Regions from separate parts of the Aquisalimonas sp. 2447 genome, predicted to be linked through region 4. Evidence: predicted binding sites of a transcription regulator. Region 4 holds the regulator's gene; each other region holds the start of a gene.
The links. The regulator FliA, encoded in region 4, starts transcription of late flagellar genes. The targets are predictions, from matches to a motif close to GCTAAAGTTNNNNNNNNNNCNGCCGATA.
Positions count from the first base shown of each region.

Region 1 (7,396 bases), 340 kb from region 4:
TGCTCGTGCCGACGACTACGGGAAGACTGGAGTTGAGTTCCGTCACCGTGGCCTCGACAAAGGCCACGGTCCTGGTCAGGTGATGGCAGGCGGCGCGCACGCGCAGGCCCTCGCGACCCAGGGTTGGCGACAGATGGTCTACTCGCAGATCCAGCGGCACAACGCCTTCAGTCGAAGGCATCACCGTGAGCGCCGCGGCGCGGGTCGCCTTGTCCAGCAGCACTGTCAATGCACCGCCGTGAATCTGGCCCCGCCAGGGGTTGCCCACCAGGCCCTCATGCCAGGGCTGGTACAGCGTCACGCCGCGCTGGTCCAGGCGTTCCGCGAGCAGGCCAGGATGCAACGGATCGTCGAGAAGTGCATCCAGCCACGCGGGGAAAGCGTGAGCGCGGCGCACCACGCTGTCAGGCATCGTCATCGTCAGCGGCGGCCTCGCCATCGACGTCTGACTCGCTGCGGTCCAGGATGGCGGCCTCCAGGTCCGCCTGGAGTTCCAGAGGCGGCACTTCCACGCCTTCCAGTTCCGCATCCCACGCCACGCCGACACGTAGCTCGTCGCCGTCCATGCCCGGCAGCCACTCTTCCATGAAGAAGTCCAGAACCACCGGCTCCGGCACGAACTGCTCCCACTCTCCGGAAGCGCAGGCCCGGGCGCCCTCCTCCGAGGCCCAGAACGGCATGACCATCACCTGGTCATCATCGGCAGACGGTGCCAGAGCCCAACCCTCGTCGTCGCTCAGGCCCCAGACCATTCCTGCCTCGACGACCTCGTCGAGAAACGCTGCGTAGGCGGGATCCACACCCTCTGGTGTTGCATCCATCATCGCCGATTACCTCAACTCACCCGGGGTTGCGGCAGTCTACTAGTACTCTTTGCCGCTTTGCCAGGTTGGCTCCACGGCCGCCGGCCTCAGTTGATCCTGAACGCGCGCACCAGTTCCTGCAGTTCCGCGGACAGGCGCGCCAGTTCCTCGCTGGCCTTGCGGCTGCTTTCCACCGATTCGCTGCTCTCCTCGGCGACCTGGTTGATGGTATCCACGTTCCGATTGATTTCCTCGGAGGTGGAACTCTGCTCTTCTGCAGCGCTGGCAATCTGGGTGTTCATTTCATTGATTCGTCCCACAGCCCCGGCAATGCCCTGAAGGGCTTCGCCGGCACTCTGGGTTCGATCCACAACCGTCTGCGTCTGGCTGCGGCTCTCCTCAATGACCTTGACCGTATCGCCGGTGCCGGACTGCACCCGTTCGATCATGTCCTGAATCTCCTGGGTGGACTGCTGCGTCCGCTGCGCCAGGCTGCGCACCTCGTCCGCCACCACGGCGAAGCCACGACCCTGCTCCCCGGCCCGCGCGGCCTCGATGGCCGCGTTCAGTGCAAGCAGGTTGGTCTGCTCGGCGATACCTCGGATGACGTCCAGCACGGAGCCAATGGACTCGCTTTCCTCGTTGAGCCGGCCCACGGAGTCCGCCGCACGCTCCATCTCCGCGGCCAGGCGGTTTACCGCGGAGACGGTCTCTTCCACCACCGCCTGGCCTTCGTTGGCGCGGGCGTCGGCGTCCCGCGCGGCTTCCGCCGCCTCAGTGGCGTTGCGGGCCACTTCCTGGACGGTGGCGGTCATCTCGTTCATGGCCGTGGCCACGCTGTTGGTCTCGGACCGCTGCCGCTCCACGCCTGCGGACGTCTGCGCGGAAATCGTGGACATCTCCTCCGCGGAGGACGCGAGCTGACTCACGGCATCGCGCACCTGGCCGATCATGTTGCCCAGCTGCTGCTGGATCTGCTGGGCGCTGCGGGCGATCATGCCCAGCTCATCGTCAGTGCTCTTACGCACGGCCTGGGTGAAATCGCCCCGGGAGAGGCGATCCAGGTCCTCGCGCAGCTCGGCGGCCGGGCGCAGAAGCCCGCGCTGAAGAAGCAGCAGGAACCCGATGAAGGCCACAAGGACCGCAGCGGCCAGCAGCCCAAGGCTCAGCAACACTGCCTGGTTAGCCCGCTCCAGATTGCGGTCCGTCTCCGTGGCCGCGACGTCTACCATGGTGTCACGGGCTTCACGCAGCGAGGTCAGGCTCGTCTGCTCCACGCCTTCTGCCCACTCATAGCCGGCCAGCGGATCACCGAAGGTGTCCTCGAATATCTCCAGAGCCTCCTGATACTCCGGCAACATCGCGGCATGTTCCTCACGGAACGCCTCGAGCGGTTCGACCACCTGCGGGTGCTGAACCTCCTCGAGTAGCTCCTGGGTCATCTCCTGGATGTCGGTCTGATAGTCCTGGAACCGCTCCCAGTGTTCCTCGCGGCGGTGCCCCTGGTCGCCCCGCAGGAGCAGGGTCAGCCATTCCTCCTGTTGTGCCGCAAACTGAGCGCGAATCACCTGCAGTTGTCGCTCCTGCTGGGATTCCACCGTCGCCAGGCGCTGATACCCCTGAATACTGTCGAAGAGCTGATAGAACCCGAACAGCGTCGCGATCAGCACCAGGGCAGTACCGCCCCCTGTAATCAGCAACAGCTTGTTGCGGATACTGCCCATAATGAACCGGCCCATGGGAAACTCTCCTTCAGTGAATCAATCGTCCAGCAATGGCGGTTGCCGCCAACCCGCACGCTCGTATTGTCTTTTCGTGGCGTTGTTGAGAGGTATCGGCCCAACCGCCTGTGACTTGAGGCACAATAACGATTCGGTCCACGCCGCTCTGTCGGCTGTGTCGCAGAATCCGGGACATTGCCCATGCACTACCGCAGCACCAATCCGTTCGTCCACGTTCTTCTGGTCCTGGGAGGCCTGGCGATCCTGGGCGCGGCGCTGATTTTCGGTGCCGTGCTACTGGCCGTTCTTCTCGGCGTCGGGGCGATTCTGGCAGTGGTGTTATGGGTCCGTTTCTGGCTCATGCGGGGTCTGTCCCGCGCCAGGGCAGACCGCACCACTCCGACTCCGGGACAGGCCCGGAAGCGCCCGCACACAATCATCGAGGGTGAGTTCCGCGAGGTCAGACGGACCCGCGAAGACGAGCAGCGCCAGGATGGTTCAAAGGACTGACACTAGGGACCATCAGGTGCCAGCAATTCCGGAGCGTGGTCCCACACGGGGCGGGCGGAAACGGGCAGGGGTGCCAGATGGCCGGGTTCCAGGCCGGTTCCCGGTGCGTGGAAATCCGATCCGCACGACGCTGCCAGCCCGTGCCGCAAAGACAGACCCAGGGCATCGCGGACCTGCGTCGGTGTAGTCCGCCCCGTCACCACTTCAATGGCTTCACCACCGGCGCCGGCGAACGCTTCGCAAAGGCGCCGGAGCCAGGCGCCGGTCATGCCGTAGGCGTAGGGGTGAGCGAGCACCGCGCGGCCTCCGGCAACATGAACCCAGCGCACGGCGGTCTCCAGGCTCACCCATCCGGGGCGCACCCAGGCCCGCCCCTGGCGACCGAGATAACGCTTGAACGCCTGCTGACGGTCCCTGACAGCGCCCTGCGCGACCAGCCATTCGGCGAAGTGGCTTCGTCCCGGTGCATCTGCGCCGCGCTGATCGATCACTGCCTCGGCGCCAGCAACGCCGTTCCGCGCCAGCCGTGTCACGATGGTCTCGGCCCGTTCCCAGCGCTGGGCCTGCTGATACGCCAACCCCTGTTCCAGCACCGGATGTCCCCGGAGACCCAGGCCCACCAGGTGGATCTCCCGCCCCTGCCACAAGGTGGAGACCTCGACCCCCGGAATCACGCGCAGGCCTGTCTGCTGCGCGGCCTCCTGCGCCGCCGCGACCCCGGCCGTGGTATCGTGATCCGTCACCGCCAGGTGAGTCACGCCCCGAACTGCGGCCCTTTCCACCAGCTCCTGCGGCGACAGGGCGCCGTCCGAGGCGGTGGTATGGGCATGGAGGTCGACGCAGAGGTTGGCAACGGGCGCTTGCGGGATTTGCATCTGACCGATGGTCCCGCGATCCTTGCCTCGACGCAACGCTATCGCCGGATGAATGAATGGCCAGTGGAGACGCCACGCCAGGCTCCTTTGACCCACCGCTGATCACCTGGGACGGCGAGCGGCAGATCCTCGCGTACACGGGCGACTGGAGCTGGCAAGGCTTCTCACAGCGGGTTCCTGCACTCCCCCGCACGGAGACGGGCGCCGTGACCGTCGACACCAGCGCCATGCAGCGCCTGGACACCGCGGGTGCGGTGACCCTGCGTCGCCACCTGGAAAGCCTGGAATCCCGGGGACACGCCGTGGACCGCGCCCGTATCCAGCCCGCCCACCGGGAACTCCTGGACATGGTCACCGAACACCGGCTGCCGCCGTCACCGACCGCACCCCGTCCCGGTATAGTCTACCGGATCGGGGAAGCCTCGGTGGACGGTGTTCGCCGGCTGGCGGCTTTCTTCGCCTTTGTCGGCGAGGTGAGCGCAGACAGTGTGCCGCGGCTGCTGCATCCCCACACGCTGCGCTGGCGCCAGGTCGTTGGCGAGATGGACAATGCGGGGGTCCGCGCCCTGCCGATTCTGGGATTGCTGGTGTTCCTCACCGGCGTGGTCATCGCCTTCCAGGGTGGCCAACCGCTGCAGCAGTATGGGGCCACCATCTTTCTGGTGGACCTGCTTACGCTGACCATGCTCCGCGAAATGGCACCACTGATGACGGCCATCATTGTCGCCGGCCGCACCGGCTCCGCTTTTACCGCACAGATCGGGACCATGCGGATCACCGAGGAGGTGGACGCCCTGCGCGTCATCGGCGTTACCCCCTACGAGATGCTGGTCTTGCCCAAGATCCTGGCGCTGGTGATCGTCATGCCGCTGCTGACCATCTTTGCTGACATTTTCGGCATGCTGGGTGGCATGACGGTGGCCACCGCGTATTTCGACATCGGCGTGCGCGAGTTTATCCAGCGTGTACCGGAAGCCGTGGCAGCCAGCAGTTTCTGGGTGGGCATCATCAAGGCACCGGTGTTCGCAGTCATCATCGCCCTGGTAGCCTGTTACCACGGCTTTCATGTGCAGAACAGCACCGAGAGCGTGGGGCGGGCAACCACGCAGAGCGTCGTCCAGGGGATTTTCCTGGTCATCGTGGCCGATGCGGCCTTCTCCGTGGTTTTCAGCCAGCTGAACTTATGACCTCCTCAGCCGCGACAGCCAATGCCGACATCACCACGGAGCAGATCATCCGGGTGGAGGGTCTGTGCACGCGGTTCGGCGATACCACCATCCATCAGGACCTGGATCTCAACGTTCGCCGCGGCGAGATTCTTGGACTGGTCGGAGGCAGTGGCACCGGCAAGACGGTTCTGCTGCGGGAGATCATGCTGCTGCATGCGCCGCAGGCCGGTCGCATCCGGGTGCTGAACACGGATGCGACCGCAGTCGATCGCCGGCAGTTGCGTCAGCTTCGACGCCGCATGGGGGTCCTGTTCCAGCACGGGGCGCTGTTCACCGGGCTGACCGTGCGCGAGAACATCACCATGGTGATCCGGGAACACGCCCGGCTCGACAGGGAACTCTGCCAGGAGCTTGCCGGCTTGAAGATTGCTCTCGCCGGCCTGCCCGCGAGCGCCGCCGACAAGTATCCGGATACACTCAGTGGTGGCATGGTCAAACGCGCAGCCCTGGCCAGAGCCCTGGCGCTGGACCCGGAACTGCTGTTCCTGGACGAACCCACCTCGGGGCTCGACCCTGTGGGTGCGGCGGATTTCGACGATCTGATCGTGGAATTGCGGGATCTTCTGGGCCTGACCGTGGTCATGATCACCCACGATCCGGAATCCCTGCGCCAGGCTACGGACCGGGTGGCGTTTCTCGCAAACCGGCGCGTCTGGGCACTGGCACCCATGGAGGAACTGCTGGCCAGCGAGGACCCTGTCATTCGTGCCTATTTCCAGGGCGCCCGTGCCCGCCCGGCGTCAGCCCCGGGGAACGCCGCCCGGATCAAGGGAGAGTAGCAAAGCATCATGTTCAGTCGTGTGAACTACACCGTTGTCGGCCTGTTCGTGGTCATCCTGGGCATCGCCCTGTTGGCGGCGGGGCTGTGGTTCAGCGCCGATGTGGGGCGCGAGGACGGCAAGCAGTACCTGGTGTTCCCCCAGGAGCCCCTGACCGGCCTGAGCCGGAATTCGGCGGTGAAATACCAGGGTCTCGATGTAGGTCGGGTGCGGGACATGGGCCTTGACGATCAGGGACGGGTGCGGGTGGTGCTCACCGTGCAGGAAAACGTCCCCGTCTACGCGGATACCCGCGTCCGGCTCGCCAGCCAGGGGCTCACCGGCCTGGGGCATCTGGAACTGGTCCCCGGCAGTGCCGAGGCCGGACCGCCATCCCGTGAGGACCATGAACATCCTGTACTGCGGCCGGCACCCTCCCTGCGCACGCGTCTGGAACGCGCCGCCGAGGATGGCATGGCCAGCATCGACCGCATGGCGGATCGCATGGAACGTCTGCTCAGCGAGGACAACGTGCGCACCATCGCGGCAACGGTGAGCCACCTGGAGCGGCTCAGCGGCACGCTGGCGGACGACGCGGACGAACTGAGCCGAACGCTGGAAGCAACGGAAATGCTGATTCGGGATATCCGCGACGTGGTCCAGGGCACGCCGGAGACGTTTGCGCGCATGGAGCAAAGCATGGACCGCTTCGACGCCACCCTGGGGAACTTCGACACCGCCGCCGCCAGCGTCGAAGAACTGGCCGACTCCTTGCGCAACACGGGTGAGCGCGGTGGCCACACGCTGGACCGCATCAATCGCGAGACACTTCCGGAGCTCAACCGCCTGCTGCTGGACGTGCGCGGACTGACGCACACCCTGGACCGGTTCGGACAGGATCTCTCCGACCACCCCAACCAGCTGCTCTTTGGCCCGCCCCGGCGTGTGCCGGGCCCCGGCGAGCGGGACTGAGACCACTGAACGGAGACCCGTGGTGCGACACCTGACCAAGACCCTGCTGCTTGCCAGCGCCCTGCTGGCCGCCTGTACGCCTTTCCAGCCACCCCGGGAAGATGCCCGCAGCACCTGGGAGCTGAATCCGGAGCTCCCCAGCGGCATGTTCGCCAGCAGCGATACCACCCTGAATGTGGCCCGCCCCACGGCGATTTCCGCCCTGGCCACCAACGACATGGCCTACCGGGAGTCCGCCTACCAGCGCCGCTATTACGCCCGCAATCAATGGATCGACGCGCCGGCACGCCTGCTGCACCCACTGTTCATCGACGCGGTGGAAAGCGCCGGGCTGTTTGCCACCGTGGTCGGCTCCGGCGGCTCCGCGCCGGCAGATTACCGCCTGGAGAGCGAACTACTGGAGTTCGAACACGACTACACCCGGCGTGACGCCGGCGTGGCGCGGGTCGTGCTTCGCGCCAGGCTGGTGGAAGCCGGCAGCGGGCAGGTGTTGTCCACACAGCGTTTCCGCGCGGAGGTGGACAGCCG
Region 1 is NZ_CP050695.1:1,993,223-2,000,618, reverse strand. It holds gene KU884_RS09445 (PaaI family thioesterase) at 1-418, opposite strand, end outside; gene KU884_RS09440 (DUF2750 domain-containing protein) at 405-824, opposite strand; gene KU884_RS09435 (methyl-accepting chemotaxis protein) at 911-2,542, opposite strand; gene KU884_RS09430 (hypothetical protein) at 2,726-3,034, shown strand; gene KU884_RS09425 (PHP domain-containing protein) at 3,037-3,909, opposite strand; gene KU884_RS09420 (ABC transporter permease) at 3,966-5,096, shown strand; gene KU884_RS09415 (ABC transporter ATP-binding protein) at 5,093-5,917, shown strand; gene KU884_RS09410 (MlaD family protein) at 5,927-6,868, shown strand; gene KU884_RS09405 (ABC-type transport auxiliary lipoprotein family protein) at 6,891-7,396, shown strand, end outside.
Region 1: a site for FliA is predicted at 2,636-2,663, ahead of KU884_RS09435 (methyl-accepting chemotaxis protein). Genes of this name have one in related genera too.

Region 2 (7,396 bases), 1.7 Mb from region 4:
GTCCAGTTCCATGGACAGGAACTGGTGTGAGGCCTGGTCGTCCCGGTCATGGGCGCCGATGCCGCCGTAACGGGCCAACAGGTCGTCCACGGCATCGATCACGGGCGACGCATCTGCCCCCGCCTGCAGGGAGAGCACCGCGTTGTTGAACGCGCCGTCCATGCCGAAGGCGTTGGCCAGCGCGCGCCGGTTCATCCACAGGATGCCGAAGCGCTCGTAGTCCGGCAGCAGATCCGCCGGCCCGATCTGATAGACGAACTCCGGCGACAAGGCCACGCCGCTGACGGTCATGGTCTCCAGACGGCCGCGGATGATGGCGGTGAGGGTGTCGCCCGGGCGCAGGCCATGTGCCTCCGAGAAGGGTTCGCTGATCACCACCTGGTCTGTGTGCCCCGACTCCGGCAGGTTGCCCTCGCGCAGGTGCAGCCGGTTCAGATCGGGCTGGCGGCCATCGGGAACGGACAGTAACTGGCCGCGGACCGGGTCCGGGTATCCGGGCACCTCGATGCGTACCGGTGCGCTGACACGGGTGTCCACATGATCCACGCCCGGAATCTCGCGCAATCGCTCGGCCAGGCCCTCCGGCGCCCGCTTGAGGTCGACGAATACGTCGGCAAAGCGGTAGTCCCGGTAGAAGCGGTCCTGGGTGAGGCTGATGGCGTCCAGGGTGGTCACTGCAATGATCAGCGTCATCACCCCTGCGGCCACCACCACGGCGATCGCCGCCACCTGGCCCTTGAGTTCCACCAGGTCGCGCAGGAGCTTGCGGTGGATGGTACGCATGCCCGCCTACCAGCTCAGTTCGGCCGGGGATTTGCGTTGTGCGTTCACACGCACGTCGCTGACCCGCCCGTCACTCAGTCGCACCACCCGATCCGCCATTTCAGCGATGACCACATTGTGGGTGATCACCGCCGTGGTGGTCCGCAGTTCGCGGTTGACGTGGGCGATGGCTTCCAGCACCTGGACCCCGGTGCGCGAGTCCAGCGCTCCCGTGGGCTCGTCGCACAGCAGCACCGCCGGGCGCTTGGCGATGGCCCGGGCGATGGCCACCCGCTGCTGCTCGCCGCCGGAGAGCTGGGAGGGGAAATGATCCAGGCGCTCGCTGAGACCCACGAGCGCCAGCGCCTCCTCGGGACGCATGGGGCTGCGGCTGATCTCCGTGACGATGGCCACGTTCTCCCGCGCCGTCAGGCTGGAGATGAGATTGTAGAACTGGAAGACGAAGCCAACATGCTCGCGCCGATATGCCGTGAGCACCCGGTCTCCGCCGGCGACCAGATCCTGATCGCCGTAGCGCACCTCACCGTCAGTGGCACTGTCCAGGCCGCCGAGGATGTTCAGCAGGGTGGACTTCCCCGAGCCCGATGCGCCGAGCATCACCGTGAGTTCACCGGCGTACAGGTCCAGGTCCACGCCGCGCAGGGCATGGATGACCATAGCGCCGTTGCGGTAGACCTTGGTCAGCCCCCGGGTGGCGAAGACGACCTGGGTGGAGAGGGCGTCGGAGTGGTCCATGGCGCGTCCGCTGCTGTCTTTTCCCATGCACAATAGCAGTGGCGTCAGTGCGCGGTGTTGATCAGTGTCAATGCCGTGAAACTTCCGGCGCAGTTGACTTCCCGGGCAATGACGATGTTCTCCGGGGAGGTGCGGATGCGTTCAGGCGGCGGATCGCTCGTGTTCGTCGCCCACGATCGATCCTCGACCGTTGCCCTTGGCCGCATACATCCGCTGGTCCGCGAGATCGACCAGGTCCGGCCAGTCCGTGTCCAGATCGTCCTAAAGGGTTTGTTTCCGGTGCCGATAAGACAGGGTGACTGAGAAGCGGGTTCTGCCATGACTGCACAGCATGATCTTTCCAGGTTGTACCGGTTCGGTGATCGCATCTCGGTGGCGATACTGTGGCTTGGCGTGCTGCTGGCCCTGGCGCTGGCACCGCTCCACGGCACCTGGATGGAGTGGTTCCTGGTGGCGTTGCCGGCGGCGCTGTTGCCCTCCGCGCTGGCTTTTCTGCTCCCGGGCCATCGGCTCACCCGCGTGGCGGTCGGTGTGGCGTACATGGTGTTCTCGGCGCTGATCATTCACCAGACGCGGGGCATGGCAGAGCTGCACTTCTCCATCTTCGCGTTGCTGGCTTTTCTGCTGGTCTACCGCGACTGGCTGCCCATCGTCGCAGCCGCAGGCGTGATCGCGATCCACCACCTGTCCTTCAACCTGCTGCAGGCGGCGGATGTCGGCGTTTACGTGTTTCCCGAGCCGGGGTTGCACATGGTGTTGGTGCACGCCGCATTCGTCGTTTTCCAGACAGCCATCCTGGTGTTGCTGGCGGTGATCGGCCGCCGCGACTCCCTTGCGGGTGCGGAGCTGGACGCGGTGGCGCGTGGCCTGCGCGCGGACGAGGGGGATATTGACCTCCGCTACCGTTTCCCGGCGCCCACCAGTGCGGTGACCGAGGACATGCACGAATCCCTGAGTGCCATCCAGGAGTCCGTGTTATCCGTGCGCAGCACGCTGGATGATGTCGCCGGACTCGGCCAGACCATGGACGCCGACTCCCGGGTTGCCGTGGAGCAGGCCACGGCGCAGTCGGACGAAACGCGCACCCTGGCGACATCGGTCACGGAAATGACTGCCTCCATCGAGGAAGTCGCCCGGAACGCCGGCACCACCGCGGAGACCACTCGCAGCTTCAGTCGGCGGCTGGAGGAGGCGCGCGACGGCGTGAGCAACGCCAGCAACTCCATCCAGCAGGTGCTCCAGCGGCTGCAGCAGGGCAGCGAGCGCATGACGGCGCTGGAGAAACAGGCCGAGGAGATCGGCAGTGTCCTGGACGTGATCCGGAACATTACCGAGCAGACCAACCTGCTGGCGCTCAATGCCTCCATCGAGGCGGCAAGGGCCGGCGATCACGGGCGTGGTTTCGCCGTTGTCGCCGAGGAAGTCCGTAACCTGGCGGCGCGCACCAGTGAGTCCGCGGGACAGATCGAAGGCATGATTACCGGGCTGCGGCAGGAGACCGCCGCCAGTGTCAACGCCATGGAGGAGGGGGTCACGGAAACCGGGCGCGGTGCCGATCTGATCACCGGGGCCGACCACACCATGGGTGAACTCCTGGGCGAGGTGCACCACCTGGACGAGATCACCGCTGGAATCGCCTCCGCTGCGGAGGAGCAGAGTCAGGTTGCCGCGGACATCGATCGGCGTCTCAACCGCATCAACGATCAGGCGGAACAGACCCGCGCCCGCACCAGCGACACGGCCGACAACGCCGTGCGCATGCACGCCCTGGTGGAGGACCTGCAGGGGCGCCTGCAGCGCTTCCTGGTGCGCGACTGATCCATGCCCGGCGGCGCCCGCCCCGAGGCGGATGTTACGATGCAGCAAAACCGCTGCACAGGAGCATCCCATGGCCGCCCGCGATACGGAGCTCACCACTGACCAGAAAGCCCTGGCCATCAACCTGGACAAGTTCAAGTTCGGCTCCATCGTGGAAATCGGCGCCGGCCAGGAAGTGGCGCGGCGGTTTTTCTCGGTGGGCGCGGCCGCCGGGACGGTGGCCAAGACCATGTCCGCCTACGACATGGCCGTCAGCGACGACATCTACGGCCCGGTGGACCGCTACGTCAGCCGCGCCCGGCTGATGCAGATGCTGGACAAGGAGTTCAGCCAGGTGGTCAACCGGCTCACCGACGTCCGGCCCCGCAATTCCACGTTCTTCGCTTATGCGGCCACGGTGACCGCCCGCAGCTTCAAGCAGCAGAACGAGTGCCACGGCTGGGTGGGGATCCGCGCGCAGTTCCACCCCGGTGCTGCTCCCAGCGACATCGTGCTGCACGTGCGCATGCTGGACCAGGACAACGCCCAGCAGGCCGACGCCCTGGGCATTCTGGGCGTGAACCTGATTCACGCGGCTTTCTACTACCACAACCGCCCGGAGGACATCATCGACAGTCTTCGGGACGAACTCGGCACCGACCGCATCGAGGTGGACGTGGTCCACTTCTCCGGGCCGTACTTCGAGGAGGTGGACAACCGCCGCATGAACGTGCAGCTCATCCGCAGCTGGCTCACGCGGGCGGTGATCTTCAATCCCGACGGCAATGTGGTGGTGCCGGGGGAGCTGTTCTTCCGCAAGCCGGTGCTGGTGATCCGCGGCCTGTTCAAGCCGGTGACCAAGGTCAACGCGGACATGATGCTGGCGGGGCAGCAGCAGTTCGACAAGCTCGCCGCCGTGGACCACGACGACACCGTGTCCCTGGCGGAGGTCACCATGAGTTCGCCGACGGCCGCGGACGAAACCGATGACGCCGACTTGCTGGAGCGCGCGGATCTGCTCGCCGCCCTGGGCTACACGGTGATGATCTCCGATTACGTACGCTTCTTCCGCCTGCGCGCCTACCTGCGCCGCTACACCCAGAAACCCATCGGCATCGTGCTCAGCGTGCGCGATTTCGGCACCCTGTTCGACGAGAAGTACTACGAAGGCGTCGAGGGCGGCATCCTGGAGGCCTTCGGCAAGCTGTTCCCGGACAACACCCAGGTGTATGTGTATCCCTCGCGCCGGGACGGCGAGACCGAAACCACGACCCTGCACAACGTCCAGGTGCCGGGGCACCTGCGGCATCTGCTCGCTCACCTGGTGGAGAACGGCAAGCTGCAGGCCGTCGAGCCCACTGACGAAAGCTGGCTGCACATCGATGCCGGCGAGGTGCTCCACGGCGTGCGCCAGGGGCGCGGGGCGTGGGAGGAGGCCGTGCCGGCACCGGTGGCCGAGACCATCATCCAGCGTCGCCTGCTGGGCTTCGACAGGGACTGAGAACCGCCCCTGGCGCTGATCGGAGACACGCTGCCTGATTGCCGTGGGCGGGGTATCATTCGCACCGCGACACTGTTGCTTCATGTTTCCGTATCGGAGGCCATGCCATGACCACGCCGTTTTCCCTGCGCCCCGTTGCCGCGGGCGCCATCATGTCCACAGTTGCCCTGGCCGGTTTCACGGCCCCGGCCCATTCCCAGGAGCGCCCCCTGCTGGTGGAGCGCGCCACCGTGCTGCCCGCCGGCGAGGCGGCGGTGTTCGGGCATCTTGCTTATGAGATCGGGCGGGAGGCCCCTGGTGGCCTCGAATATGACAACGCGCGGCTCGGCCCGTTTGGAGCACGCTTCGGGCTTGGTGATCGCGTTGAGGTCGGCGGCTCTCTTACGGCCAACATCAACGATGAGGATGACATCGGTGCACCGGACAATTCGGGGCTCGAGGGGCTGACCGTCTACGGCAAGATCGCGGCCAACGACTACATTGCCGTGACTACGGGCCTGACGGCTGCCGGCTCGAACGACGTCGGTCCATATCCCAATGATGGCCTCGACTTCTTCGTCAACCTGCCCATGCAGCGGCCACTGGGTGTTGGCCTCCTCTACGGCGAACTTGGCTATACGGTGCAGGACAGTGACGTCGGCGGCAGTTTCGTCAATTACGGAATCGGCTATTCCGTGCCCATGAACGAAGAACTTTCGCTGAACGCCGAGCTTGTAGGCGAGGAAGCCGGAGGCACAGTTGACGGATTTAATCCGCGCAACGGGAACAGCATGAGCCTGGTCCTCGGCGGCAATTTCCAGCCGCAACGCAACATGGACATTGCCCCTTACGTCTCCATGGGTCTCTACGATGCAGCGCCCAGCGTCGCCCTGGGGGCTTCTTTCGAGATGCGCATGTAACCCGGCCGGGCCACCTGGCCATGCTCGTGAACCCCGGCTGCCGCGCCCGCGGCTCCGGGGTTTTTCGGTCAAGCCCTGTGGACATGGTGCCCCGCCAAGGCCACTATGCAGGCGAGGGTGGTCGTGACCCGAGCCGGATGTCCGGTCCGCGGGCACATCCGCCGCGACGACAAGGGCCATCATGACCGAAGGCAACAGCGAGCAGCAGCAGCGGCTCGATCGATTCGCGCAGCGCCTGGATCAGGCCTGCGAACGGCTGGCGCGCACGTCTGCGTTTGCCAAGTTTACCCACAGCTCCGAGGTCATCGAGGCCGCCCGCCGGCTGCTGGCGGAGCCGGGTGGCGCAGAAGCGGTTTACCACCGCATCGGTGCACTGGACGCCGCCGGTATCTTCTCCGGCAGCGACTGGGAAACCCCGGAGCTGCTGCAGCCGGAGATGGCGGCCAACACCCTGAAGCTGAGCAGCGATCACATGCTGATCCTGGAATGCCTCAGCGAGCTGCGCATGGTGGCCATCATTGAGGGCGAGCTGCCACCGGAGCGGTTGTCCCCCGAGGATGCGCGACACTTCCTGGCCAAGGTGCTCGCCCTCAACGTGCACCTGGTCTTCGGTGAGCTCAACGAGGCAGAGCGCGTGCGTCTGGGCCGGCACGCCAGCATGGTGCGCCAGCACCAGCGATTCGTGCTGGAGCGCGTGGGTTTCGATGCGGTGGTGGAGGAGCTGATCACCGAGATCTGGCGCATCCTCCAGCAGCGGCCCATCCAGCTGGACAACGTCAAGGAGATGATCACCAACGTCGCGGTGTACCTGAACAGCGACGCACCGGGTGTGCCCATGGCCAGCACGCGCGGCGCCGAGCGCCTGATCAGTGCACTGTACGGCCCCACCCGGGCCAGTCAGGAAGACCCCGGCCTTGATGCGTTCATCCAGCGCCTGCAGAGCATGGACGATCAGACCCTGCGCAACGAGGCCCTGGGCTTCGGCCGCGCCATGCACGACACGGGTCTGGTGTCGCCGTACCACGCCACGTTCCTGCGTTTCGTCCTGGACAATGCCCCTGACCTGGTGCCATCCACGCTGGGGCTCAGCAGTACCGGCGTCGAGGTGCTGGGGAGTTACAGTGAGCTGGTGCACCGCCTGATCCGCGAGGCCATCTGGCCGGAAACCGCCGATGCCATTTACGGGCTGGCGGGTCTGCTGGAACGCGGCGTGCTCTACCACGGGCCGGTGCCGCCGGCGCTGTGGCGCCAGATCCACCTGAATCTGTCCGACGATGCCCAGCGGCTGCTGGCGCATACCGAGTTCGCCGGCGGGCCGTCCGCACGGGTGCGGCTGCTGGCGGGCGTCATCAGCATGCTGGGCCGGCCCCTGGGCATCGGCCAGGGGGACAATCCCACCTGCCAGTCAGCCCGGGCACTGTCCATGTGGTCCACCAACGACCCGGACTATCTGTTGCAGGTGGTGGCCTGGGCCGCCCGCGACAGTGATGTGATCACCCACTTCGAAGGTCATGCATTGTCGTCGTCGGGACTGGCTGCACGGCAGCCACCGCAGCCCCTGTGGGACGTGGATCCGGTGTCGGCGGTCACGGTGCCTCACCTGGACGCGCTGTACATGGAGATGGGGCGTTTGTGCGTGGGCCGCGGCGAGGATCCACACCGCTGGGTGAACCCGGAGTTC
Region 2 is NZ_CP050695.1:663,987-671,382, forward strand. It holds gene KU884_RS03020 (ABC transporter permease) at 1-783, opposite strand, end outside; gene KU884_RS03025 (ABC transporter ATP-binding protein) at 790-1,518, opposite strand; gene KU884_RS03030 (methyl-accepting chemotaxis protein) at 1,837-3,336, shown strand; gene KU884_RS03035 (TonB-dependent receptor) at 3,407-4,816, shown strand; gene KU884_RS03040 (hypothetical protein) at 4,924-5,715, shown strand; gene KU884_RS03045 (hypothetical protein) at 5,897-7,396, shown strand, end outside.
Region 2: a site for FliA is predicted at 1,779-1,806, ahead of KU884_RS03030 (methyl-accepting chemotaxis protein). Genes of this name have one in related genera too.

Region 3 (7,396 bases), 590 kb from region 4:
AGTTCGCCGTATGGGAACCGCCCTGGGTGTCGTACACCGTGGTCGCCGTAGAGAAGTTGTAGCTCTCCGGGTCATCAACGTCGAAATCCGCTTCCGGGGGCTCGGCCGACGACTGCAGGTTGGCATTGACGTCGATTTCGTCCGTCGCCCGGGGTGGGACATTACCGGTATTCACCTGCAGCGGGCCGGTCTCACCGCCAATGTTGCCGTCGTCATCCGCCGGATAGCCGGTGAGCTGCAGCCCGTCGGCATTGACGATCTGGCCCTCGTTGTCGAGCTGGAAGGCACCGTTGCGGGTATAGGACACCGCGCCTTCCTCGTCGCTCATGCGGAAGAAGCCTTCGCCGTTGACGCCCAGATCGAGACTGTTGCCGGTGAAGTCGAACTGTCCCTGGGTGAACTGCTGGGCCACGTTTTGCAGCCGCACACCCTGGCCAATGGCGTTGGAGGCCACGCCGAGCTGGGAGCTGGCAAACACGTCGGCGAATTCAGCGCGGGAGCCCTTGAAACCCACCGTGGCGCTGTTGGAGATGTTGTCGCTGGTCACATCCAGGTCGGATGAGGCGGCATTGAGTCCCGAGAGCGAAATGTTGAAAGACATGACTGCACCCCTTTTTATTGAATGTGACGAACCGAATCGAGATCGAACTCACCGGCGCCTTCCAGACTCAGCTTCGGACTGCGCCCGTCGCCTTCGAGGCTGACGCTGTTCACCGGTGCGGAAGCCAGGGTGTCAACGGCCGTGCTGGACTCACCGCTCCCGATCTCCGCACGCACCCGGTAATTCCCCGGAGGCAGCTGCTGGCCGCTGTCATCCAGGCCGTCCCAGTGGAAAGGCACTTCGCCCTCGTTCTGCCGCCCCAGCGCCATCTCGTGGACGGTCTGCCCAGCGCTGTCCTGAATGGTGATGTTCAGGCTTTCCGTGTTCCGCGGCACCTGCGCAAGACCGCTGAGCCCCTCCTCACCCAGGGGCATGGTGTCGCTGTTCACCAGCACGTTGCGCCCCACCAGGGACGCGGCGCGCAAGGCCTGATCCTTGTTCATGTCGTCAGCGAACCGCTCGAAGGATCCCTGCAGCTCGGAGACACCATTGGCAGTGGAGAAATGCGCCATCTGCCCCATCATCTCGCCGCTCTCCATGGGCTCGAAGGGGTCCTGGTTCTGGAATTGCGCGATCATCAGCTGGAGGAAATCCTCCGAGCCGAGTTCGTCCACCGTCTGCCCCCGGGCATCGTCCGGCTGCTCGATCTTCGAGCTGTCGTTGCCGCCCATCAGCGCATCAAGTCCCATCATGGCGTTCGCCCTCAGTTCTGGCCGAGCTGCAGGGTCTGCAGCGCAAGTTCCTTCGAGGTATTCATGACCTCGACGTTGTTCTGGTACGAGCGGGAAGCGGAGATCATGTTCACCATCTCCTCCACCGTGTTGACGTTGGAGCGGTACACGTAGCCGTTCTCGTCCGCTTCCGGATGCCCCGGCATGTGCAGCGGCTTGTTCGGCGCGTCGCTCTCCACCACATCCCGCATGGCAACGCCGGTTGCAGCACGCTCGGAGGGATTGCCCCCCTGCACCGCCTGCATGGCGGCGGCAAAGACAGGCTGCTTGGCGCGGTACGCTTCGTCCGGGTTGCCGGCAACGGTTTCCGCGTTGGCCATGTTGCTGGCGGTCATGTTCAGGCGCAGGGACTGCGCGTTCATGGCCGAGCCGGCAACGTCGAATACCTTGAATACGGACATGGCTTATTCCCCTCGGATGGCGCCCACCAGGGACGAGATGCGGCCGCCCAGGAAATCCAGCGAGGCCCGATACTGCACCGTGTTTTCCGCGAACTTGGCCTGCTCCACCTGTGTTTCCACGGTATTGCCATCCAGGGAGGGGCTGTGAGGCACGCGGTAGAGCGCATCCGCACTGCCCGGCCCCTGGGCTTGACCGGGCAGATGGTTGGCATGGGTGGAGGCCATCTGCAGCCCGCCGCCCTGGCCGCCCTGGCTGTTCCGGGCCTGCTCCAGGGCGCTGGCGAAATCCATGTCCCTGGCCTTGTAGTTCGGCGTATCGGCGTTGGCCAGGTTCTCCGAGAGCATCTGGTGACGCTCACCCCGGAGTTTGAGCGCGGCCGGATGGACCCCCACTGCATTGTCAAAGGAAAGGCTCATCGGTCTGCCTCCTGCTGTTGTTGCCTGACAACCTAGCAAGGGGCGTGCCATGGGTTCGGAAGCGCCTTCCGCGACGGGGATGGACTGGGTGTGAGCGAATTGCCGGGGGCGGCTGACGCGTTGGATTCAAGGTTCACCGCCGCCTGCCGATCACGATCGTGACGGAATTCCGGCACCGGCAGAGCGGCAAAGGTGCGGCAACGGGTTGCCGCCCGGGCAGTGGTTTGCCGCTACTGGCGCGTTGCCCGGATCATCGCTCGCGTAGCCTGTAGATGACACCACCGTGGCTGCGGATCATCTGCAAATCACCGGTATGGCGCGCCAGCGACTCGGAGGCACCGACGATGAGATAGCCACCCGGCCGCATCTGCTGGATCATGCGGTTGAGAATGTTCTCGCGGGATGTGGCAGAGAAGTAGATCAGCACGTTGCGACAGAAGATGATGTCGAAACGCCCGAGGCTGGCATAGCTGTCCAGCAGGTTATGGACCATGAACTGGCCACGGCGACGGATCTCCGGCCGGACGACCCAGCTCTCGCCACTGGGCTGGAAGTAACGGTCGCGTCGTTCGGGGCTGAGCCCACGGTTGATCGTGGACGCGGGGTATTTCGCTTCCTTCGCCTGGGCGATCATGGCCGGGGAGATGTCGGTGCCGACGATCTCGGCCTCGATACGCGCCCCGCGCGCCCGGTACTCCTCCAGGGCGATGCTCAAGGAATAGACTTCCTGCCCCGAGGAGCACGCCGCCGACCAGATGCGCAACTGCTGCTGCCCCCGTTTGACGAACTCCGGCAGCAGGGTGTCCTGGAGAATAGTGAAGGGGTAGGTGTCCCGGAACCACTGGGTTTCATTGGTGGTCATGGCCTCGATGACCATGCCGCGAAGGCGCTGGCCACCCGGCTGTTGCACCCGGTAGACCAGCTCGCCCAGATCCTTGATGCCCTCGCGCTCCATCAGGTGCCCCAGCCGGCTGGACACCAGGTACTGCTTGTTGTCGCCCAGAACGATCCCGCAGGACTGCTCCAGGAAGGCACGGAACGCCTGGTAATGCTCCGGCACGATTTCTCGGGAGGCCACCAAACGTTGTCCCTCTCTAGCGGGTCGCAAAGCACGGCCGGGCGACGCCGGCATGACACAGGCTGCGCCGATTGTAGCCCGACCCATGCCTGCAGGACCAAGCACCATCAGGCACTGACCTGCTCCATGCGCACCTGAACCCGCTCCGCCAGCTCGTTGGCGGCAAACTTCGCCAGAAATTCGTCGGCACCCACCTGCTTGACCATGTCGGTGTTGAACGTACCACTCAGTGAGGAGTGCAACAGGATGTAAGCGCCCTTGAGAGCATCATCACGACGAATTTCCGTCGCCAGCGTATAACCATCCTTGCGCGGCATTTCCAGATCGGAAATGACCATCAGCAGATGGTTCCAGGGAGACTCATCGGGTCGTGAGGCCCAGTCCCGCAGCGTTTCCAGTGCTTCTTCACCGTCCTTCGCCATGGTGCTCTGCAGACCCAGCTCGTTCAGGGTGTCACGAATCTGACGCCGGGCGACACTGGAATCATCCACCACCAGCACATGCCAGTCGCCGGCGTCGGCGGACTGGTTCAACCCCTTGTCGTCCAGGCCCGGGAGCCCACCGAGGCCGCCCGCCCGGTTGAGTTCGTCCATGACCTTCTCGACGTCGATGATCTGCACCATGCGCTCATCAACCCGGGTCACACCGGTGAGATACGCCGTACTGGACCAGTTGCTCGGCGGCGGCATGATGTCCTTCCAGTTGACGTTCACGATGCGATCCACTGCCCGCACCATGAACCCCTGCACACTGCGGTTGTACTCGCTGACGATCACCGATGCACCGTCGCGGTCTTCCAGCGGCCGCCCCGTGATCGCCCTGGCAAGATCGAGAATCGCGATGGTGCGGTCACGGATGTAGCACACCCCGGCGACCGTGGGGTCGGCATGCGGCAGCTGCACCAGCCGCGGCACCGGAATGACCTCCCTCACCTTGAAGACGTTGATGCCGAACAGTTGCGCACCGGCAAGCTGGAACAGCAGCAGCTCCATGCGGTTGGTTCCCGCCAGCGTCGTGCGTTGATCAACGGAATCCATGATGCCCGCCATATGTGCTCTCTCCCGAGGGGCTGCCGCCCGTGTCGCCGCGATCTCGATTGCTGTCCGGGCTGGGTGTCGGCAGATGGGCCGACAACTTGACCCGGTCGGTTGTGGCCTCCCGAACGGGGGAGGAGCTGGCCCGGTTCATGCATAAATCACGGGGCAAACAACTGCATCCACTCGAACCGAGGGCGCAGCGTAGCGCGAACGCCACATGCACATCCGGACTCGCTTCACATCTGCAGAGATCGACCGGCGCCGGTTGCGGGTTATCGTCCGCGCCATCACGGCGGCCTGCTGCGTACTGGCCGGCCTGATCACGGCAGGCCCGACGGTTGCCAACGAGCGCCAGTCCCTGGACGAGATTCGCGACGCCGTCAGAGCCCACACCGAGGCCAATCTGCCCGCGGAGGGCAATGGCAGCGTCGAGGTGGGGCGCATTGACTCGCGACTCCGGCTGGCACGCTGCGAGGAGCCGCTGGAGACCTTTGACCCGCCCGGCCGCTCGGGGAGTCAGCGATCCACGGTGGGAGTGCGCTGCGATTTCCCCTCGCCCTGGACCCTGTATGTCTCCGTTCGGGTGGAAATGCTCAAGGAGGTCTATGCTGCCGCCCGGACCATTCCGCGGGGCAGCCGGATCGGCGAAGAGGACATCATGCGGGTGGAAATGGATGTGAACCGCATGACGCGGGGCTATTTCACCAGCGCCGAGCAGCTTCTGGGAATGGAGTCGCAGCGCGCGCTGCGCGAGGGCGATATCATCACCGCCTCCCGGGTGGGCGCGCCGCAACTGGTGGAACGCGGCCAAACCGTGCTCATTACGGCGGAGAACGGCAGCACACGCATCAGCATGAACGGCGAAGCACTGCAATCGGGGGCACTGGGCGAGCGCATTCGGGTCCGCAACTCATCCTCGGAGCGCGTTGTCGAAGGCGAAATCGTTGCGGACAGCCGCGTGCGCGTCTCGTTCTAACGGTTTATGACGAGCGCCAGTCGCCGTACCATGAAAAAAAGTGCATCCGAGGCTAAAGTTCTGCCAACAATGGCCGATGATCTTCCGGAAGGGGAAGACCTCCCCAACCAGGACGAATGACAGGAGCGAAAACATGGCTAATCCAATCGACGGCAGCGGACGCCCGGCCAGCAACCCGATGCAGGACGCCCGGGACAGTCGCCAGCTCCGCGAGACAGTATCCGAGCCGAACCGCGGCGACGAGCGCAACCAGGACGCGGCCGCCGGGTCCACCTCCACGGCGGGCGAATCCGAGCGACTGCAGTCGCTGCGTGAGGCCGTCGACCAGACGCCGGAAGTTGACCGCGGCCGCGTGGACGCACTGCGGGAGCAGATCGCCAACGGCGAGTACCCGCTGAATGCGGACAGTATTGCCGACCGCTTTGCGGAACTGGAAGGCCTGCTGGAGGGCTGATCGGTGACCGACTCATCCACGGGGCTGACCGAACTGCTTGCCGAGCAGAACGCCCGCCTGCAGGCACTTGAAACCCTGCTGATGGAAGAACAGCAGGCGCTGGTTGCCCGTAACATGGAGACGCTCCAGGGGCTACTCAGCCGCAAGGTGGAGTTATTGGGCGCCGTGGAAGCTGCCGAACGCCAGCGCAATACGCTGGTGACGGAAATCACCAGTGAACAGAATCCTGCACGTGCCATGGAGGCCTGCATCGAACGCCTCCCCGACGCGGATAAGGCCCGGGAACTCTGGACAACCCTTCTACAGGCACTGGAGCGCTGTGGCTCAGTCAATGAAGCCAACGGCACCGTGATTGAACGCCGGCGCGCCGGTGTGCAGCGCACCATGGAACTGCTGCAGGCCGATTCCACTCCCGCTGCCGGCGGTTACGGCCCGGGGGCGGACTCAACGCCCTCAAACAGCGGCGGCCGCGAGATCAGCCAGGCCTGATTCCCTTCAATGCAACGCTCCCGCCGGGCGTGATTGGTTACCCGCTTGGCCTCCGCCCCCTACCCTCCCCGCGACTGGACACACCTCCAAGGCCTGCAAACCCGAACGATGGACAAAAAAAACCCGGCCGCAATGGATGGGCCGGGAGGCGCAGATCGGGGACAGGATGCGCCAACGCGAGAAGACCTTCAGCTCAAGGGCAATACCTGCTTCCTTTACCTTGAGTACAAGGTTAGTACAGGAAATCGCATTGTGCAACCCCTGTACATCACTTCACCGCGAGGCGCCGCGCAGGCAACGCCAGGTACGCCGGGCAAGTATCATCACGGCCGTCAACGACACGAACCAGACCCCCAGGGAGATCACGGAGGTCCAGAACACGTACGACTCCACGGTGAACCCGACGCCGTAAACGATGACCACTTCCGGCCAGGTACGCGCCAGCCAGTCCATGAACGTGCCACCGGGCCACAGGAGCAGACGCTGCCAGGGCGACAGGGGTAGCGTGTCAAACACGGGCCAACCTCAGATTGACGAGAACACCATGATATATGGTCATGCGATCGCCGTCCTCAGTAGCGGGCGAAACGTGCGGCGGCCAGCAGGGCCAGCAGGAACACCACCCCCAGGCCGATAAAGCTCCACTGGAAGGCCACCGTATAGACGTCCCGGTACAACGCCTCGGGCAGGCCGGACAAGGCGCCTTCGGCGCGAGCCAGCGCGTCCGGACTGACCGCGGCGGCCTCCCGCAGCGCCCGCCAATCCAGCACCACGGACAGCGTCGTGACGCCGACCGCGCCACCGAGTTGCTGGGCAAAATTCAACGCCCCCGCCCCCTGCGCCGTGTGGTGCAGCGGCAGCCGGGACAGCGAACCGGTGTGGATCGAGGGCATGCCCAGCCCGAGGCCCACGCGGCCCAGCGCCACCCAGAACATCACCAGCAGCAGCCCCGTCTCAGGCCCCACGAATCCGAGAGCGACGCAGGAGACCGCCATGATGAGCAGCCCGCCGGAGATCGGTACCACGGCGCGCAGACGATCCGCCAAATGCCCTCCGAGCGGGAACATGGCCGCCATGACCAGCCCTGCAGGCATCAGCACCACACCTGCCGCCGTCGGCGTCATGCCCTGCACTTCCTGGACGAACAACGGAATCAGATAGGTGGAGCCGAACAAGCCCACACCGAACAGCAGCGCGATCACCGATCCGGCC
Region 3 is NZ_CP050695.1:2,926,929-2,934,324, forward strand. It holds gene flgE (flagellar hook protein FlgE) at 1-601, opposite strand, end outside; gene KU884_RS13860 (flagellar hook assembly protein FlgD) at 616-1,293, opposite strand; gene flgC (flagellar basal body rod protein FlgC) at 1,305-1,733, opposite strand; gene flgB (flagellar basal body rod protein FlgB) at 1,737-2,150, opposite strand; gene KU884_RS13875 (protein-glutamate O-methyltransferase CheR) at 2,401-3,228, opposite strand; gene KU884_RS13880 (chemotaxis protein) at 3,336-4,277, opposite strand; gene flgA (flagellar basal body P-ring formation chaperone FlgA) at 4,483-5,241, shown strand; gene flgM (flagellar biosynthesis anti-sigma factor FlgM) at 5,375-5,695, shown strand; gene KU884_RS13895 (flagella synthesis protein FlgN) at 5,699-6,184, shown strand; gene KU884_RS13900 (hypothetical protein) at 6,458-6,700, opposite strand; gene KU884_RS13905 (DHA2 family efflux MFS transporter permease subunit) at 6,757-7,396, opposite strand, start outside.
Region 3: a site for FliA is predicted at 4,342-4,369, ahead of KU884_RS13880 (chemotaxis protein). Genes of this name have one in related genera too.

Region 4 (7,396 bases):
CGCGCCCGGCGGGTTGCATCGTCACCAAGACCGATGAGGCAACCAGTCTTGGCGCGGTGATCACGGTGCTGCTGCGTCAGCGGCTGCCGGTGAGCTTCCTGGGCAATGGCCAGCGGGTGCCCGAGGATCTTGCGCCGGCACGGGGTGATAGACTGGTGCAGGAAGCCGTGGGCCTGGTGAAGCAGTATGGTCAGGCCGCCGACGACGACCAGCTGGCGGTCGCCTTCGGGGGCGGTGCCGGTCAGGGGCAGTAGGCCGCGCCGCATCGAACAATCGGAGTCATGGAACCGCGTGCGGGACGCGGATGCCATGTCGGAACAAGAGATCGAACAACGCATGGATCAGGCAGCGGGGCTGAGGCGAATGAGCAACCCGAAACCGGTCAAGGTCATTGCGGTTGCAAGCGGCAAGGGCGGGGTGGGCAAGAGCAGCGTGTCCGTCAATCTGGCGGTGGCGCTATCCACCGCCGGCAACCGTGTGCTGCTCATGGATGCCGACCTGGGGCTGGCCAACGTGGACGTGCTCCTGGGGCTCAGTCCGCGCTATAACCTGGCTCACGTCATGGATGGCGAGGCCGAGCTCGAAGAGATCCTGGTGGAGGGGCCGGGGGGCATACAGATCATCCCCGCCTCGTCGGGCACCAAGCGCATGGCGGAACTGGGGCCGGCGGAGAACACCGGCCTGATCCGCAGCTTCAGTGAGCTCAGCGGCGACTGGGACTATCTCATCATCGACACGGCGGCGGGTATCGCCGATAGCGTCATCAGCTTCGCGCGGGCAGCGCGGGAGGTGATGGTGGTGGTCTGCGACGAGCCGTCCAGCATCACCGACGCCTATGCGCTGATCAAGGTGTTGCACCGGGACTACGGTGTGGAGCGGGTGCATGTGGTGGCCAACATGGTCTCCGGCGCGGCGGAAGGCAAGACGCTGTACGACAAGCTCGCCCGGGTATGCGAGCGCTACCTGGATCTCACCGTTGCCTACATGGGCGCCATTCCCCGGGACGATGCCATGCGCAAGGCTGTGCAGCGCCAGCAGGCGGTGGTGAATGCCTACCCCGGAAGTCCGTCGGGCCGTGCCTACGCGGAAATGGCCAAGCGCGTGGACAAACTGCCGTTGCCCACCCGGGCGGAGGGGCACCTGGAATTCTTTGTCGAGCGCCTGGTGCAGTACAACGCGTCCGGCGGGGAGGTGATGCCATGAAGCCGCGCGCCGCCGCTTACACGGAGGTCCAGAAGCAGAGCAGCGAACACGACGTGCTGGTGGAGCATGCGCCGTTGGTCAAGCGCATCGCCCATCATCTCCTGGCGCGGCTGCCGGACACCGTGCAGCTGGAGGATCTGATCCAGGCCGGCACCATCGGCCTGCTGGAGGCGGCGCGGCAGTACGACACCGCCCATGGCGCCAGTTTCACCACCTACGCGGGTATCCGCATCCGCGGTGCCATGCTGGACGAGATCCGACGGCTGGACTGGACGCCGCGTTCCGTTCATCGCCGTGCCCGGGAGGTGGCCCAGGCAAGCCGGGAAATCGAACACCGCACCGGCCGTGAAGCCCGGGACAACGAGATCATGGACGCTCTGGACATGAGCGCCGATGAGTACCACCAGGTGCTCAACGACGCTTCAACGGCACGGCTGTTCAGCCTGGACGAGGTGTCTCTCACCACCGGTGAGGCGCGGGAGCCCGCCAGCGACGACGCCGGCCCGGTGAGCCGTCTGGAGGACGCCGGCTTCCGCCAGGCCCTGGCCGCGGCCATTCGCACGTTGCCGGAGCGCGAGCAACTGGTGATGTCCCTCTACTACGAGCAGGAGCTCAATCTGCGCGAGATCGGCGAAGTGCTCGGGGTGACCGAATCCCGGGTCAGCCAGATCCATGGCCGCATCATGCTCAAGTTACGCGACCATCTTGCCGACTGGACACAATAGCGGCCGGCGGACAAGTTCACGAACTGCGCCCTGTTTGGCAGAACCCGACGCAATGGTCGGGCAGGGTAGGCCACGTTATCCGCGGGAACGGCCCTGACTACAGCAAAGGTGATTCACAGTGAGTTCCGACAAGAACATGAAAATCCTGATCGTGGACGACTTCTCCACCATGCGGCGGATCATCAAGAACCTGCTCCGCGATCTCGGTTACAACAACACTGCCGAGGCGGACGACGGCAATACCGCCCTGCCGATGCTCAAGAAGGGCGGCTTCGATTTCCTGATTACGGACTGGAACATGCCCGGGATGGACGGGCTCGAGCTACTGAAGAACGTGCGCGCCGAGGAGGAGCTCAAGGATCTCCCGGTGCTGATGGTGACCGCCGAGTCCAAGCGCGAGCAGATCATCGAGGCGGCCCAGGCCGGCGTCAACGGCTATATCGTCAAGCCGTTCACCGCCGCCACGCTGAAGGAGAAGATTGACAAGATCTTCGAGCGTATCGGATCGGCCGGCTGAGGAGTGACGCATGAGCACTGAAGCCAGCGATCTCGATCGTTATGCAGAAAAGGCGCGGGAACTCCTGAACCATGTGGAGGCCGGTGACCACGAGGCGGTAGGCGAGGTTCTGGACGAGCTGACCCGCCTGCGGGAGACCGAGCTGTTCCGCGAAGTGGGCAAGCTCACCCGGGAGCTTCACGAAGCGCTGAAGTCGTTCCGCACGGATAACCGTCTGAGCGAACTCGCCAGCGAGATCCCGGATGCCCAGGATCGGCTCAACCACGTCATCGAACTCACCGACAATGCCGCGCACCGCACGCTGACGGCCCTTGAGGAATCACTGGAGTCGCTGTCGGGCCTCGGCAGCGAGGGCCGGGAACTGGCCGCGGAGTGGAAGCGCTTCCGCCAGCGTGAACTCTCCGCCACCGAATTCCGTGACCTCAGTCGGCGCATGGACGGGTTCTTCCAGCGCCTGGAGACCGAGGGCGCCACGGTGCAAAGCAAGCTCACCGACGCCCTCATGGCCCAGGACTACCAGGACCTCACCGGCCAGATCATCCGGCGCGTGATGAAACTGGTGAAGGAGGTGGAGGACGGGCTGGTGTCGCTGATCTCCATCTCCGCGCCGGAGCGGACTACGGAACAGCGGAAACCGGCCGATAAGCCGGTCACGGACCCGATGGAACTCGAGGGGCCGCAGGTACCGGGCCAGGAGTCCGACACCGCCGTGCAGGGGCAGGACGAGGTGGATGACCTGCTCTCCAGCCTGGGATTCTGAGGCGGAAGGCGGCACGGGAGCATGGGTAAGCGGGTGAAGGGGCGCGCCACGGGCAGCGCCCACCCGGGAAGCGCTTGGGGGCATTATGGCAACTGACACACAGGACGAGATCGTCCAGGACTTCCTGGTGGAATCCCGGGAGATTCTCGATGAGCTGGGCGAACAGCTGGTGCAGCTCGAGCAGCAGCCGGATCAGAAGGACCTGCTGCACGCGGTCTTCCGTGGCTTCCACACCATCAAGGGTGGCGCCGGTTTCCTCGGGTTCGATCCGCTGGTGGACGTCTGCCACCGCACCGAAGACCTCTTCAATCTGCTGCGTAACGGCGAGCGGCAGGTGACCTCGGAACTCATGGATTACGTCCTGCGCGCGCTGGATGTGGTCAACAACCAGTTTACGGACCTGCAGAACGGTGAGGATGCCCGCGGTGCGCCGGCGGATCTGCTGGAGGCCCTGGAGCGGCTGCAGCAGGAAGAGCACCTCGGGGATTCCGCGCCCGGCGCCGCGCCGGCTGCCGAGCCTGCAGTCCAGCCTGCAGCCGAGCCTGCAGCCGAGCCGCAGCCCGCGGCCAGCGGCAGCGCGCCCGCCGACGATGACATCACCGAGGAGGAGTTCGAGGCCCTGCTGGATGCCATGGACGAAGGCAAGGCGGAGGCTGCGTCGTCGCAGGCCGCGCCGCCGAGCAGCGGTGATGACGAGATCACCGACGAGGAGTTCGAGAAGGTACTCGATCAACTCCACGGCCCCGGCACGCACAAGGGCGTGCCCGACGGGGCGGATGCCGGCCAGTCGGCCGAGGCAGGCGACGGCGATGATCTCATCACCGACGATGAATTCGATGCGGTGCTCGACCAGATCCACGGGCAGGGCAAGGGCCCCACGTCCACGGATGCGGGGTCGGTAAGCCCCGAGCCGCCGGCGCCGGCGAAAGCCGAACCGCAGAAGCCGGAAACGACCCCGCCGGAGCCAGGCCGCGCCGAGGACAAGCCCGCCGCCGCAGGCGGTGGGTCCGGCGGTGGCGGCAGTGATGCCGGCGGCGCCGGGGGCGCTGGCGGAGCCAAGGGGGGAGGCAGCGGCGAGACGTCGGTGCGCGTGGATACCGGCAAGCTCGACGACATCATGAACCTGGTGGGCGAGCTGGTGCTGGTGCGCAATCGCCTCAGCACCATCCGCTCCACCTACGATGACGAGCGCATGAGCCAGGCGGTGGCGGACCTGGAACTGGTCACCTCGGACCTGCAGAACGCGGTCATGAAGACGCGCATGCAGCCCATCAAGAAGGTCTTCGGGCGTTTCCCGCGCCAGGTGCGCGACCTCGCCCGCAGCCTGGGCAAGGAGGTGGATCTGCAGATGTCCGGCGAGGAAACCGATCTGGACAAGAACTTGGTGGAGGCCCTGGCCGATCCACTGGTCCACCTGGTGCGCAACTCCGTGGACCACGGCATCGAGGAAGCGGCGGACCGCGAGGCCGCCGGCAAGCCCCGCAAGGGGGTGTTGCGCCTGTCCGCCGAGCAGGAGGGTGATCACATCCTGCTGACCATCGCCGATGACGGCAAGGGCATGGATCCGGAAGCCCTGCGCACCAAGGTGGTGGAGAAGGGGCTCATGGACCGGGAGTCCGCCAACCGGCTGGACGAAAAGGACTGCTTCAACCTCATTTTCATGCCCGGGTTCTCCACCAAGGCGGAGATCTCCGATGTCTCCGGGCGTGGCGTGGGCATGGATGTGGTCAAGACCAAGATTTCCCAGCTCAACGGCACCGTGGACATCGACTCGGCGCCGGGGCGGGGTACGACCCTGAAGATCAAGGTGCCGCTGACCCTGGCCATTCTGCCGACGCTGATGGTGCGCATGCGCGGACGCAAGTTCGCCCTGCCAATGTCCGTGGTCAGCGAGATTTTCGAGCTGGAAATGGACAAGACCAAGGTGGTGGACAACAGGCGCGTGATCATGGTGCGCCGCAAGGCCATGCCGCTGTTCTTCCTGGAGCGCTGGATCGATGCCCTGGGCAGTCTGGAAACCCGGGATCCGGATGCCGCCCGGGAGGAGCAGCAGGTGGTCACCGTCAACGTCGGCAACCAGACGGTGGGCTTTGTGGTGGATGATGTCATCGGGCTGGAGGAAGTGGTCATCAAGCCGCTGGGCAGCATGTTGCAGGGCCTGCCCGGCCTGGCGGGGTCCACGATCACCGGCGATGGCAGTATTGCACTGATTATTGATATTCCCAGCCTGGTGAAGACCTTCGGCTCGCAGATGTAGTGCGCCGCTGGCGGGGCTGATGAGGAGAGGTGCGTGGCCAAGCGCGTATTGATCGTGGACGATTCCGGGTTTTTCCGCCGACGCATCAAGGAGATGCTGTCGTCGGACCCGCGGCTGGAGGTCGTCGGTGAGGCGGCCGATGGCCGACAGGCCGTGGAAGAGGCCGTGCGCCTGAAGCCGGATGTCATCACCATGGACATCGAGATGCCGGTGCTGGACGGCATCTCCGCGGTGCGCGAGATCATGCAGCGCCAGCCGACGCCGGTGCTGATGTTTTCGTCGCTGACGTTCGATGGCGCTCGCGCCACGCTGGACGCGCTGGAGGCCGGGGCGGTGGACTTCCTGCCCAAACGCTTCTCCGACATCTCCTCCAATGCGGACAAGGCCCGCGAGCAGCTCCAGGAGCGTGTTCGCACCGTGGCCGCAGGCGCCCGGCCCGGAGCCGCAACCTCGCGGACACGGCCAACGCCGCCGCCGACGGCGACGCGTTCATCCACGGCCGCTGGCGCTGCGACCCGGGAGAGTGCCGCTCCGGCCCGACGCGCCAGCGCCGGCCCCAGCGCCAGTGATCTGGACCTGGTGGTGATCGGCGCCTCTACCGGTGGGCCTGTGGCCTTGCAGCGGGTGCTGTCGGCACTGCCGGCGTCATTCCCGCTGCCGATTCTGCTGGTGCAGCACATGCCGGCCAATTTCACCGCGGCCTTCGCCCAGCGGGTTGACGGCATGTCGAAGCTGCGCGTCCGTGAAGCCGTGGACGGCGACACCCTGGAGGCCGGCACTGCACTGCTGGCGCCGGGCGGGCAGCACATGGGCGTGCGTCGGCGGGGCAGTGCGCTGAGCGTGCGTGCCATCGAGCCGCGGGATGGTGAATTCTACAAGCCCAGTGTCGATGTGGCCCTGCGGGAAGCGACCCAGGCCTGTGGTGGCCGCGTGCTGGGAGTGATTCTCACCGGCATGGGAGCGGACGGTTGCGAGGGCGCGCGTGAACTCAAGGGCCGCCAGGGGCATGTCTGGTCCCAGGACGAGGCAACCAGCGTGATCTACGGCATGCCCGGGGCGGTGGCCAAAGCGGGGCTGACGGATCGCGAGATGCCGTTGACGGACATTGGCCAGGCACTGGCCCGATTGGCCTGAGGACGCTGAAGCGATGCGGACATGGGCGATATCCAACCAGAAGGGCGGCGTCGGCAAGACCACCACCGCCGTCAGTCTCGCCGGGTTGCTGAGCAACCGTGGCCAGTCGGTGCTGCTGGTGGATCTCGATCCCCACGGGTCCATGACCGCCCACTTCGGCTACGACCCGGATGACATCTCGCCCAGTGTCTACGACCTCTTCCACGACTCCGTGGATGCCGGGGACATTCCCATGCTCCTGCGGGACACCGGGGTGAACAACATCAGTCTGCTGCCGGCGAGCACGGCCCTGGCGACACTGGATCGCCAGCTGGGCTCGCGCCACGGCAAAGGGTTGGTGGTTCGCAACGCCACACGCGCCCTGAGCAGCCGCTTCGATACCGTCTGCATTGATTGCCCGCCCATGCTGGGCGTGTTGATGGTCAATGCCCTGGCGGCCTGTGACGAACTGCTGGTGCCGGTGCAGACCGAGTTCCTGGCCATCAAGGGCCTGGAGCGGATGCTGCACACCCTGGAAATGATCCAGCGTTCACGGCGCCAGAGCCTGCCGTATCGCGTGGTGCCGACGATGTTCGACCGCCGCACCCGGGAGTCGGTGGAAGCGCTGCGGGAACTGCGGGAGCGCTACGGGGACGCCGTCTGGGACGGTGCCATCCCGGTGGATACCCGCTTCCGCGACGCCAGCCGCCAGGGCGTTCCCCTGACGGTGTCGTATCCCTGGTCCCGCGGCAGTCAGGCCTATCGCAAGCTGCTGGAGTCGCTGCAGGAGGATGAGTCCACGGCGGGGGAGGTCGCGGCCC
Region 4 is NZ_CP050695.1:2,337,670-2,345,065, reverse strand. It holds gene flhF (flagellar biosynthesis protein FlhF) at 1-254, shown strand, start outside; gene KU884_RS11015 (MinD/ParA family protein) at 310-1,203, shown strand; gene KU884_RS11010 (RNA polymerase sigma factor FliA) at 1,200-1,928, shown strand; gene cheY (chemotaxis response regulator CheY) at 2,065-2,445, shown strand; gene KU884_RS11000 (protein phosphatase CheZ) at 2,456-3,205, shown strand; gene KU884_RS10995 (chemotaxis protein CheA) at 3,291-5,462, shown strand; gene KU884_RS10990 (chemotaxis response regulator protein-glutamate methylesterase) at 5,496-6,596, shown strand; gene KU884_RS10985 (ParA family protein) at 6,610-7,396, shown strand, end outside.